3 regions of the Parabacteroides sp. KHUB-03 genome follow, and region 3 is predicted to be linked to each of the others. Evidence: riboswitches for the same ligand, from Rfam matches in the RefSeq annotation. Region 3 holds a riboswitch; each other region holds the start of a gene.
What was found. Region 3 has a riboswitch for thiamine pyrophosphate ahead of ACYIB7_RS13725 (TonB-dependent receptor). Riboswitches for the same ligand answer to the same signal wherever they lie in the genome.

Region 1: another riboswitch for thiamine pyrophosphate. It lies ahead of thiD (bifunctional hydroxymethylpyrimidine kinase/phosphomethylpyrimidine kinase); the one in region 3 lies ahead of ACYIB7_RS13725 (TonB-dependent receptor).
Region 2: another riboswitch for thiamine pyrophosphate. It lies ahead of ACYIB7_RS08795 (sulfide-dependent adenosine diphosphate thiazole synthase); the one in region 3 lies ahead of ACYIB7_RS13725 (TonB-dependent receptor).

What each region holds. Positions count from the first base shown of each region.
Region 1 covers NZ_CM153257.1:1,853,813-1,857,095, reverse strand. The annotation lists gene ACYIB7_RS08055 (thiamine phosphate synthase) at 1-305, opposite strand, end outside; gene ACYIB7_RS08050 (thiamine phosphate synthase) at 287-904, opposite strand; gene thiD (bifunctional hydroxymethylpyrimidine kinase/phosphomethylpyrimidine kinase) at 901-1,746, opposite strand; TPP riboswitch at 1,767-1,861, opposite strand; gene ACYIB7_RS08040 (BamA/TamA family outer membrane protein) at 1,925-3,217, opposite strand.
Region 2 covers NZ_CM153257.1:2,040,245-2,043,527, forward strand. The annotation lists gene ACYIB7_RS08790 (hypothetical protein) at 1-425, opposite strand, end outside; gene ACYIB7_RS08795 (sulfide-dependent adenosine diphosphate thiazole synthase) at 567-1,337, opposite strand; TPP riboswitch at 1,400-1,497, opposite strand; gene ACYIB7_RS08800 (4Fe-4S dicluster domain-containing protein) at 1,632-1,865, shown strand; gene ACYIB7_RS08805 (3-methyl-2-oxobutanoate dehydrogenase subunit VorB) at 1,883-2,968, shown strand; gene ACYIB7_RS08810 (hypothetical protein) at 2,982-3,152, shown strand; gene ACYIB7_RS08815 (thiamine pyrophosphate-dependent enzyme) at 3,213-3,283, shown strand, end outside.
Region 3 covers NZ_CM153257.1:3,177,220-3,180,502, forward strand. The annotation lists gene nusA (transcription termination factor NusA) at 1-765, opposite strand, end outside; gene rimP (ribosome assembly cofactor RimP) at 769-1,236, opposite strand; TPP riboswitch at 1,383-1,494, shown strand; gene ACYIB7_RS13725 (TonB-dependent receptor) at 1,541-3,283, shown strand, end outside.

The DNA.
Region 1 (3,283 bases), 1.3 Mb from region 3:
TCTAAAATTTGCCGGGCTTCAGATAAAGGCATATCCTGTTTACCCAAATGAATAGCCCTGGCGTGACTTTCCATAGCCATCTCCAGATTATCATTCATACAAAAGATATATTCGGGATCCGATATTTTAAGTTGGGAAATTGCCCTGGCAATTTCTATGTCAAATTTATCTTTCATACGGAGTTGCAACCAAGTTCCTCCGCCTTCATAAAACATTTTAGCCTGATCCAATTCTGTATATTTGCCGGAACAATTTGTAATGAGCATCAGACGGTTTGTATTTTTTATCAATGAATAGCCAGACATAATTCTAATGATTTGAATCGTTTTATAATATTATTTACTTCTTTTTCAGAAGGAGATTGGCCCCATAATGCTCCTAATACTGCTACGCCTCCGAAAGCTATATCTTTGAGCTGCGGTATAGTGGAAATGTCAATGCCTCCCAGTGCAATTACTTTCTCATTAATCAGACCTGTTTTTGATGCTTGCCATAGTATGTCTAAAGGAAAGCCATTTCCGTAACCTTGCTTGGATATACTTTGAAAAATAGGGCTGAGAAACCGGTAATCAAATTTTGCATTCTCTGATATTTCCTGCAAACTATGGCATGAACAACTTATGCTTCCCGAAAATCCGTTGGGAATAGTATTGTTTCTTCTATTTAGATGGATTCCTTTAAAATGATAAGGATTACCGTTTGCAACCAGTCCAAATTGATCGTGTAAAACAATATGTGAGTAATATTGAGAAGGTATTTCCAAGATCAACTTCTCTAATGCAGATCGGCTACAATGCGGTTTCCTGAGATGCAAACATCCCATTCCTTCCCTAAACAGATTGGAAAGGATTTCTCCTTCGCCACAGAAGAAATATGGTGTTGTTATAACAAACAATTTTTTCATCCGTGTAATTTTATTTTCTGTAAAGGCACCGGAGAAAAGAAGTGATTCGTTGCACCATGTCCATTACCGACACAGACATCAGCTCCTTCTGCTAAAGCGTTCGTAATGTATATTTTTGCCATACGTACAGATTCCTGTAAATTATTGCCAAGAGCTAAATATGCAGCTATGGCCGATGACAAGGTACAACCGGTACCATGTGTATTATTCGTATGAACTGTTTGAACTTCAAGATGTATTGGAGCCAAATCCGGCATGATAAGAATATCCTTTGTCGTTATACCGGCCAGATGCCCGCCTTTTATAAGAACTGAGCGACATCCCATCTCTTGTAAACAACGGGCAGCTTTTTCCATATCCTTTTCATCTTTAATATTGATACCGGATAAATATGCTGCTTCATCAACATTGGGAGTAACCAAGGCTACGTTAGGAAATAATTCATCGATAAGTACATGTATTGCATTATCTTCCAAAAGCTTCTTCCCACTTGTTGAAATCATAACAGGATCTAATATTGTATAAGCGGGAGCAAAGATTTTTATTGATTCTGCAACAATATGGATGGCTTCTTTATTATGAAGCATACCTATTTTGACAGCATCTATTGTGAAGTCCAGAAAAACGGCATCTATCTGTTTTTTCAATAAATCGGGAGTAACGGCTTGTATTCCGTAAACAGTTTGTGTATTCTGTGCTGTTATTGCAGTGATAACCGATATTCCAAATACACCCAATGCAGAAAATGTTTTCAAATCTGCTTGTATTCCTGCTCCACCACCACTATCGGATCCTGCGATAGTTAGTGCTGTTGGATAACGAAAAATATTGTTTCTATCCATTTTTCTTATCAAAAAGGAGGGAAAAAGCCTCTGTGCTTTCCTACGACGGCATTACCCGTATCAGGTTCGAGGGTATGATCTCAGCCCATACAGTTTGGCACCCCTTTATGTAATACAAAGGTATAAAGATTAAAGAATATTACAAAAAAGAAGTGTTAAATTTAAGAAAGTGTCCTTTTTAGAACGCTTCTGTCATATTCATATAAACGGCCATACCTTTTTGGTTCGGATCTTTACCTACATCCAGCCGGAAATTCTTCCCCGGTTGCATCTGTATACGAAGACCAACTCCGTAGTTAAATTTCCATTTACTCCAATCTACAACAGGAGCATTTCCTATAGTACCTGTTCCTATCCATCCCACGAAACCACATTTTGCCCAAAAGTTTCCGCTTTTGTATTTTTCTACACTACCGAACATGTGACGATATTCAAGTATGGCATAAGCCATTGTCTTATCACGGTATTTCCCCCAGTAATAACCACGTAAATCAAAAGGAGAACCGAATGACGGTAACTCGGTAAACGGAATATCACCCACACTTATCAATGAGCGTGCAACCCATGCTAAAGTACTTCGGGGACGAAAAACCTGCTGGAATTGACGATATTCCAGATCAAACATTCCATAATTGTATGCACCTCCGAAGTATTTGCTGTATACCCTGGCTATACCACTAAGTAACATACCGGAACTAGGGGTTGCAACATCATTCCGGGTATCATATTGTATTAAACCGCCAAGACCTATGTTAACATATTTCAGTTTGAATTTCTGAAAATAAGGATCCGCCTGCATAACCGGATTAATGTCTGTAGATTTCGTATAATTGATATCAAATAAAGCACCTGTATATAAATGGGGTTTGATTTCCCATACAAAGCGGGGATAAAGCTGGAAATAGCTTTTATGGAACTTGGTGGTAGAATCGCTTTTTTCAGTGTGTTCTATGTTTTCATAACCTTTGCCAAAGTAATGGGACGGCTCATTTCTATATCCGTAACTAATATAAATACGGAACTTATTCTCATTAAAAAATAGAGTACCTGCACCGGCAAACACCATTGTCCCGTTTAATGTAATATTGAATCCGGCCGGAATAAAAGAACGTTGTGAAATTGTATCATTCTTATTTAATCTGAAGCTTGCCAATACAGCTCCACCCACACCTAATGACGCTTCAGGTGTATATGACGGGCCGCCAAGTATAGACCACCAGACATTTTTCTTTGCACGTATGGAATCTTTACGCAACTGTTTATAGTAACGGTTACGTTGCTTCTCATTCATTGGCTTACCATCTATCATAAGAGGTTCAGGTGACGGAGGGGCAATGATTGTGTCTTGTGAGGTTGCTGAAATATTGCTGACGGAAGATTGAGACGAATTTATCCCCTGTTGCGCATATAACGATTGCAAAGATATCATCCCGATTATTCCTGCAAAAATGAGAAATCCTTTGTAAAACATTTACTGTCTTTTTATTTTGAGCTGCAAAAATACAAAATAGGAATGATATCTTTATTAGTTTAAATA
Region 2 (3,283 bases), 1.1 Mb from region 3:
AAATCTTCAATACGGTAATCAATCTTGTCGAGAGTAAAATGGATATAGTCATCCGTAATATGCATCGGTATATAAGCAATATCATATGTATCTTCAAATTCAACCCGCAAGGTATCCCCAATCCGTTCTACTTTGTTTGAAGGAAAAGTGCGGGGCTTGGCCGGAAACATAAGAAAGTTCTCATTATCATAAGGCCTATATTGAGTTATAGCACAAACCGGGAGTTCCGACTGAGTATCCAGACATTCCTGGCCGCTGGATTTATGTATCAAACTACGTGCCTTGCCATCCGAACTGATGACCAGACGCATCTGACTGTTTTCAATAACAATATCCGAAGACTTACCGGTTATCGCATTTGTGGTAACCGAATAAAAAAGAAGGCATAAAATAGCCGGAAAAAGATTCATTAGTCGACTCTTCATAATAGTGGTTTTAAACATATTCCTAATCTGGACGCCGGTTTTTTAACCGGACGAGACAAATATAAATATAAAATTGGCTTTAGCCAAACATTATATAAATGCAGCTAAAGCCAATATATCATTAAATAAAATTACCTCCGGTTATTTACCCAGCTTGTCGCAAATCAGTTCGGCGGCTTTTTTACCACTCATCAACATACCCCCGAAAATAGGCCCCATACGGAAACTGCCACTTACACCATTAGCAGCCATACCTGAGACAAACAATCCGGGATAAATCTCTTTCGTGTTTTCTACAGTAGTAGACTCGCCTAATTCCACATTCAAAGAACGTTCTCCTATCACGCCTCCGGTAGGTGTATTCAATTTAATATCATTCTTACGGGCAACTGTGCGGGCAACTTCACAATCGTGTCCCGTACCTTCCAAAACAGCTTTTGCCATAATAGTCAATGGATCGACATGCATTCCTTCACGGATTACCGGAGCCCAGTTTACCACCACGCCTGCTACGGCATCGTTATGGAATACGACGTCTTCTACCGAATAACAATTAAAAATTGTGGCCCCTGCTTTAGTCGCCTGATAAATCAGTGCAGAAGTGGTATGAACAGAATCCATAATATAAGTACCATTACCCGCAGCATGATAAGACACGCCCAATTCTTTAACAATAGGCATAGCTTCTTCCTGTACTACAATATCGTTAAACATCATAGCACCACCCCACATACCTCCTCCGGGAGCTAATTTACGGTCAAAAAGCGCTACCTTCTTTCCGGCTTTTGCCAAATAATAAGCAGCAACAATACCGGATGGGCCTCCACCTACGATAGCTACGTCTACTGATAAATTACTCTTTAACTTTGCAAAATAGGAATCAATAATTCCTGTTGAAACAATCTGTTCCATTACCAATTATAATTTAGAGTTAAAAACATCAGAAAGCACATAGAGGTAAACGCTTTCTTTTATTCAATCATTCTACCTTCTTCCCTTCGGCGGCATTACCCGGATCAGGTTCAATGGGTATAATCTCAGCCTGTATATTAAGGCACCCCTATGATAAGTCGTTGCAAATATAGTACATTTTTCCACTCTTCTGACAGGATTTGGTTACTAATTACAGCGAAAAGGAAACACTTTTCAAAGTTTTTGCTAACTTTGGCGACTTGAATGAAACAATAGATTTTAAACAGAATAATTATGGCGAAGATAAAAGGAGCTGTTGTTGTAAACACGGAACGCTGCAAAGGCTGCAACCTTTGCGTTGTAGCCTGCCCATCAGATGTACTGGAACTACATCCCAGGGAAGTTAACAACAAGGGGTACCATTATGTGTACATGAAAAATCCGGATGCATGCATAGGATGTGCTAGTTGTGGTTGGGTTTGTCCGGACGGTTGTTTAACCATCTACAAAAAGAAAATCGATAATTGAAAGTTGAAAATAAAGATATGGCAGAAGATATAAAATTAATGAAGGGTAATGAAGCTATCGCGCACGCTGCAATCCGCTATGGTGTAGATGGATATTTCGGTTACCCGATCACTCCTCAGTCCGAGATTTTGGAAACCCTTATGGCTGAAATGCCGTGGGAAACTACAGGAATGGTAGTTTTGCAAGCAGAAAGTGAAGTGGCTGCTATCAATATGGTGTATGGTGGAGCCGGAACAGGAAAAAAGGTAATGACCTCGTCTTCCAGTCCGGGGATAAGTCTGAAGCAAGAAGGTATATCTTATATAGCAGGAGCAGAACTTCCCTGTCTGATTGTAAACGTAATGCGTGGAGGTCCGGGACTGGGAACAATCCAGCCCAGTCAGGCCGACTATTTCCAAACTGTAAAAGGCGGCGGACACGGCGACTACCGGTTAATAACTCTAGCTCCTTCTTCCGTACAGGAAATGGCAGACTTTGTTGGTTTAGGCTTTGATCTTGCGTTCAAATATTCTAATCCTGCTATCATCTTAGCAGACGGTATCATTGGCCAGATGATGGAAAAAGTGGTTATGCCTCCATTCCATAAACGCAGAACCGAAGAAGAAATTATTGCAGAATGTCCTTGGGCTGTACAGGGAAAAACGGCCAATCGCAAGTCTAATGTTATCACTTCCCTTGAGCTGGATCCGGCAAAAATGGAAGAGAATAATATCCGCTTTCAGGCTAAATATAAAAAAATCGAAGAAAACGAAGTTCGTTATGAAGAGTTCTTTTGTGACGATGCAGAGTATTTGCTGATCGCTTTCGGTTCTTCAGCACGTATTTGCCAGAAAGTAGTAGAGAATGCCCGTGCAGAAGGCATTAAACTGGGTTTATTACGTCCTATCACTTTGTGGCCGTTCCCTGCAAAAATAATTGCAAAATATGCCGGTCAGGTAAAAGGCATGCTTTCTGTTGAGTTAAATGCCGGACAAATGGTAGAAGATGTTCGCCTGGCTGTAAACGGTAAAGTAAAAGTCGAGCATTTCGGACGTTTAGGAGGTATCGTATTTACTCCGGATGAAGTATTGGATGCATTAAAGACGTTGATAATTGAGAATTAAAAATTATCAATTTATGAAACGTGGAAGTAAAATAGACGAAATACTGACATTGCTTTTTATGCTATTGGCTATTGCTGCCGTAATATGTTATTTTGCAGTTAACGACCGCAGTGTATTCTTGTATTGTGGCGGAGCTGCTATTGTACTGAGATTAGCACAATACGTAGTAAGGTTTATTAATTAATAATATGCTGGTCTTTAGAGCAAATCCATTGGCATATTAACAAATTGAAAAATTATTCATATGGAACTCAACGAAATAATTAAACCGGAAAATCTGGTATATGAAAAACCCAGATTAATGAATGAAAATTC
Region 3 (3,283 bases):
CACCGGGTCAATACGGTCATCATATGATTCCACTGCAACTTTGGCTCTTTCACCCGGGATACGGGCAATAGCCTTAATGGTAATCAGACCATCATTAATTTCCGGCACTTCCAATTCAAAAAGACGCTGCAGGAACACTTTGTCTGTACGCGAAAGTATAATTTTCGGATTATTGTTATAATTATCCACTCGTTGTACAATAGCACGAACGGTTTCTCCTTTACGATAAAAATCGGTAGGGATCTGTTCCGATTTCGGGAGCAGCAACTCATTTCCCTCATCATCCAGCAACAGAATCTCTTTTTTCCATACCTGATATACATCAGCCGCAATAATAGATCCGATTCTGTCTTTATATTTCGCGTATAAACTATCTTTTTGCAATTCAAGTATTTTAGAAGCCAAAGTCTGACGCAGGTTCAGGATAGCACGACGGCCAAAATCTGCAAAATGTACTTCATCCGTTACTTCTTCACCCACTTCACAGTCGGCATCAATCTTACGGGCCTCGGTCAAAGTAAGTTGCAGGTTAGAGTCTTCCAATTCATCATCTGCTACCACCGTACGGTTTCTCCAAATTTCAAAGTCACCTTTTTCGGGGTTGATAATTACATCATAATTTTCATCAGTGCCAAACATCTTAGCTATAACGTTTCGGAAAGAGTCTTCCAATACGCTAATCATTGTCTCCTTATCTATATTTTTCAACTCCTTGAACTCCGCAAGGGTGTCAATCATACTGATTGTTTCCTCTTTTCTGGCCATAATTTACTTGAATCTTATTAAGTATTTTGTATATTTTATTTCATCAAATGTATACGACTGATCATCCTGCACAGTTACTTTTCGCTTTGCACCTTCCGGTTTGATCTGCTTTTCAACGGTAACAACCACACCGGTTTCATCCGCCGATTTCAGCACACCTGCCAACTTGACTCCGTTTTTAAGCAACATTTCCACTTCATTGCCAATATTCTTAACATATTGGCGAAAAACCTTAAATGCAGATGTGATGCCCGCCGATCCAACTTCCAGTTCATAGTCTTCCACATCCCGGTCCAGATGTTCTTCCAGATAACGGCTCAATTCTGCACAGTCGTCAATACAAACACCCTCATCATTATCAATCTCGACAATAATAAGATTTCCCGGTTTAATAACTATATCCACTAAAAAATTGTCTGAAGAGGCTAATTTTTCCTCGACCAACTGGCTTACTACACTTTTTTCAATCATATACAAACAGTTGAGAACAAAAGAAGGGGACTACCCGCCCCCTCCTCATCTTCGCTTAATCGCTTGCAAATATACAAATTGTCAACGACTTTACAAAGAAATATGTATTTTTTGTGCAAATACTCTTTTTCATTATCTTTGCCACCGAATACAAGGGGGTGCTTGTACCGATTCGTTCTGATAAGGTTGCAGGCTGAGATTATACCCATAGAACCTGATACGGGTAATGCCGGCGCAGGGAAATTGAATCAATACTCACTCCTCCACTATTCAACCATTTCGTTTTAAATAAAAAGGCAAAAGGATGAAAAGTGTTTTAATCGTAATGGCCGCTTCACTGGTCATTCCTAATGTACAGGGCAAATCCCATGAAACGGCAGACTCCCTGAAAATCGCCAAAGACATATCATTGGATGAAGTTGTGATCACCGCTACCAAAGCTGTAAAAGGAACCCCCGTTGCTTACACGGATATTTCCGGAAAAGAGCTTAACAGTAAAAACGACGGACAAGGTATTCCGTATCTTATCTCCCAATCTCCGTCTGTTATTATGACTTCCGATGCTGGAACAGGCATTGGTTACTCCGGTTTCCGTATCCGGGGAACAGATGCAAACCGTATCAACATTACAGTAAACGGGGTTCCCATGAATGACCCCGAATCGCACACCTTGTTTTGGGCAAACATGGCAGACATCGCTTCTTCCGTAGAAAGTATTCAAATCCAACGCGGAGCAGGTACATCTACAAACGGAGCTGCTTCTTTTGGAGCTACGGTTGCCATGCAGACGCAAAAGCCGGCCTTACAACCATACGCCGAATATTCTATTTCAGCCGGTTCTTTCGGTACTGTAAAAAATACGGTAAAAGGCGGAACCGGGCTATTATACGACCATTTTGCTTTTGATGCCCGATATTCAAATATCCGTAGCGATGGCTACATAGACCGCGCTTTCGCCCGGATGAGTTCTTATTATGTATCGGCAGCTTTTTATGCTTCCAATACATTAATCAAATTTCAGACCTTCGGCAACAACGAAAAAACATACCAGGCATGGAACGGTGTACCGGCAGACAAGCTGAAAACAGACCGGACTTATAATTCATGCGGCGCATATGAAGAAGACGGCGTAACCAAATTCTACGATAACCAAACAGACAATTATTGGCAGCACAATTATCAACTAATGGCAAGCCAACGTCTTAACGATTTCTGGAATATGGCACTCACTCTCCATTACACAGATGGTAGCGGCTATTACGAAGATTATAAAGCCGAAGCCAAATATGAAAAATACAAACTTCCCAATTATATTGACCCGTCCGGTAAAGAGGTTAAGAAAACCGACCTTGTCCGCCGCAAATGGTTAGATAACGATTTCTACGGTGCTGTATACAATGCTAATTATCGCAGCAAAAGCATGCAAATAACGTTGGGTGCTGCCGCCAATAAATATGCAGGAAATCATTTTGGCCGTGTTATATGGGCAAAACAAGTTAACAGCCTTCCGAAACCGGATTACGAATACTATCGCAACACCGGAGATAAAACAGATTACAATGCATATGCAAAAGTAAATTATCTCTTCACCGACTATTTTAACGGATATGCAGACCTGCAATACCGAGGCATAGATTATACAATTAAAGGGAACGATGATAAAGCCGGAGACAATCTTTATGTCAATCGTCATTGGAACTTTTTCAACCCCAAAGTCGGATTCAATTTCAACAAAGGATTCCATAATGCATTTGCCTCTTTCTCTGTTGCCCATCGCGAACCCAACCGCGACAACTTCACCGAAGCAGGTATTAATGAACGCCCTGTTCCCGAAAGATTGTTCGACTACGAAGCCGGATACAGCTTCACACATCCACGATTCCACCTGGGTGCCAATTTCTATTTTATGGATTACAACAACCAGCTTATTCTGACCGGAAAAATCAGCGAAATAGGAGAAGCTCTCACATCCAATATAAAAGAAAGCTACCGTATGGGAATTGAACTGACGGCCGGCATAACCATCACCAAATGGTTATTATGGAGC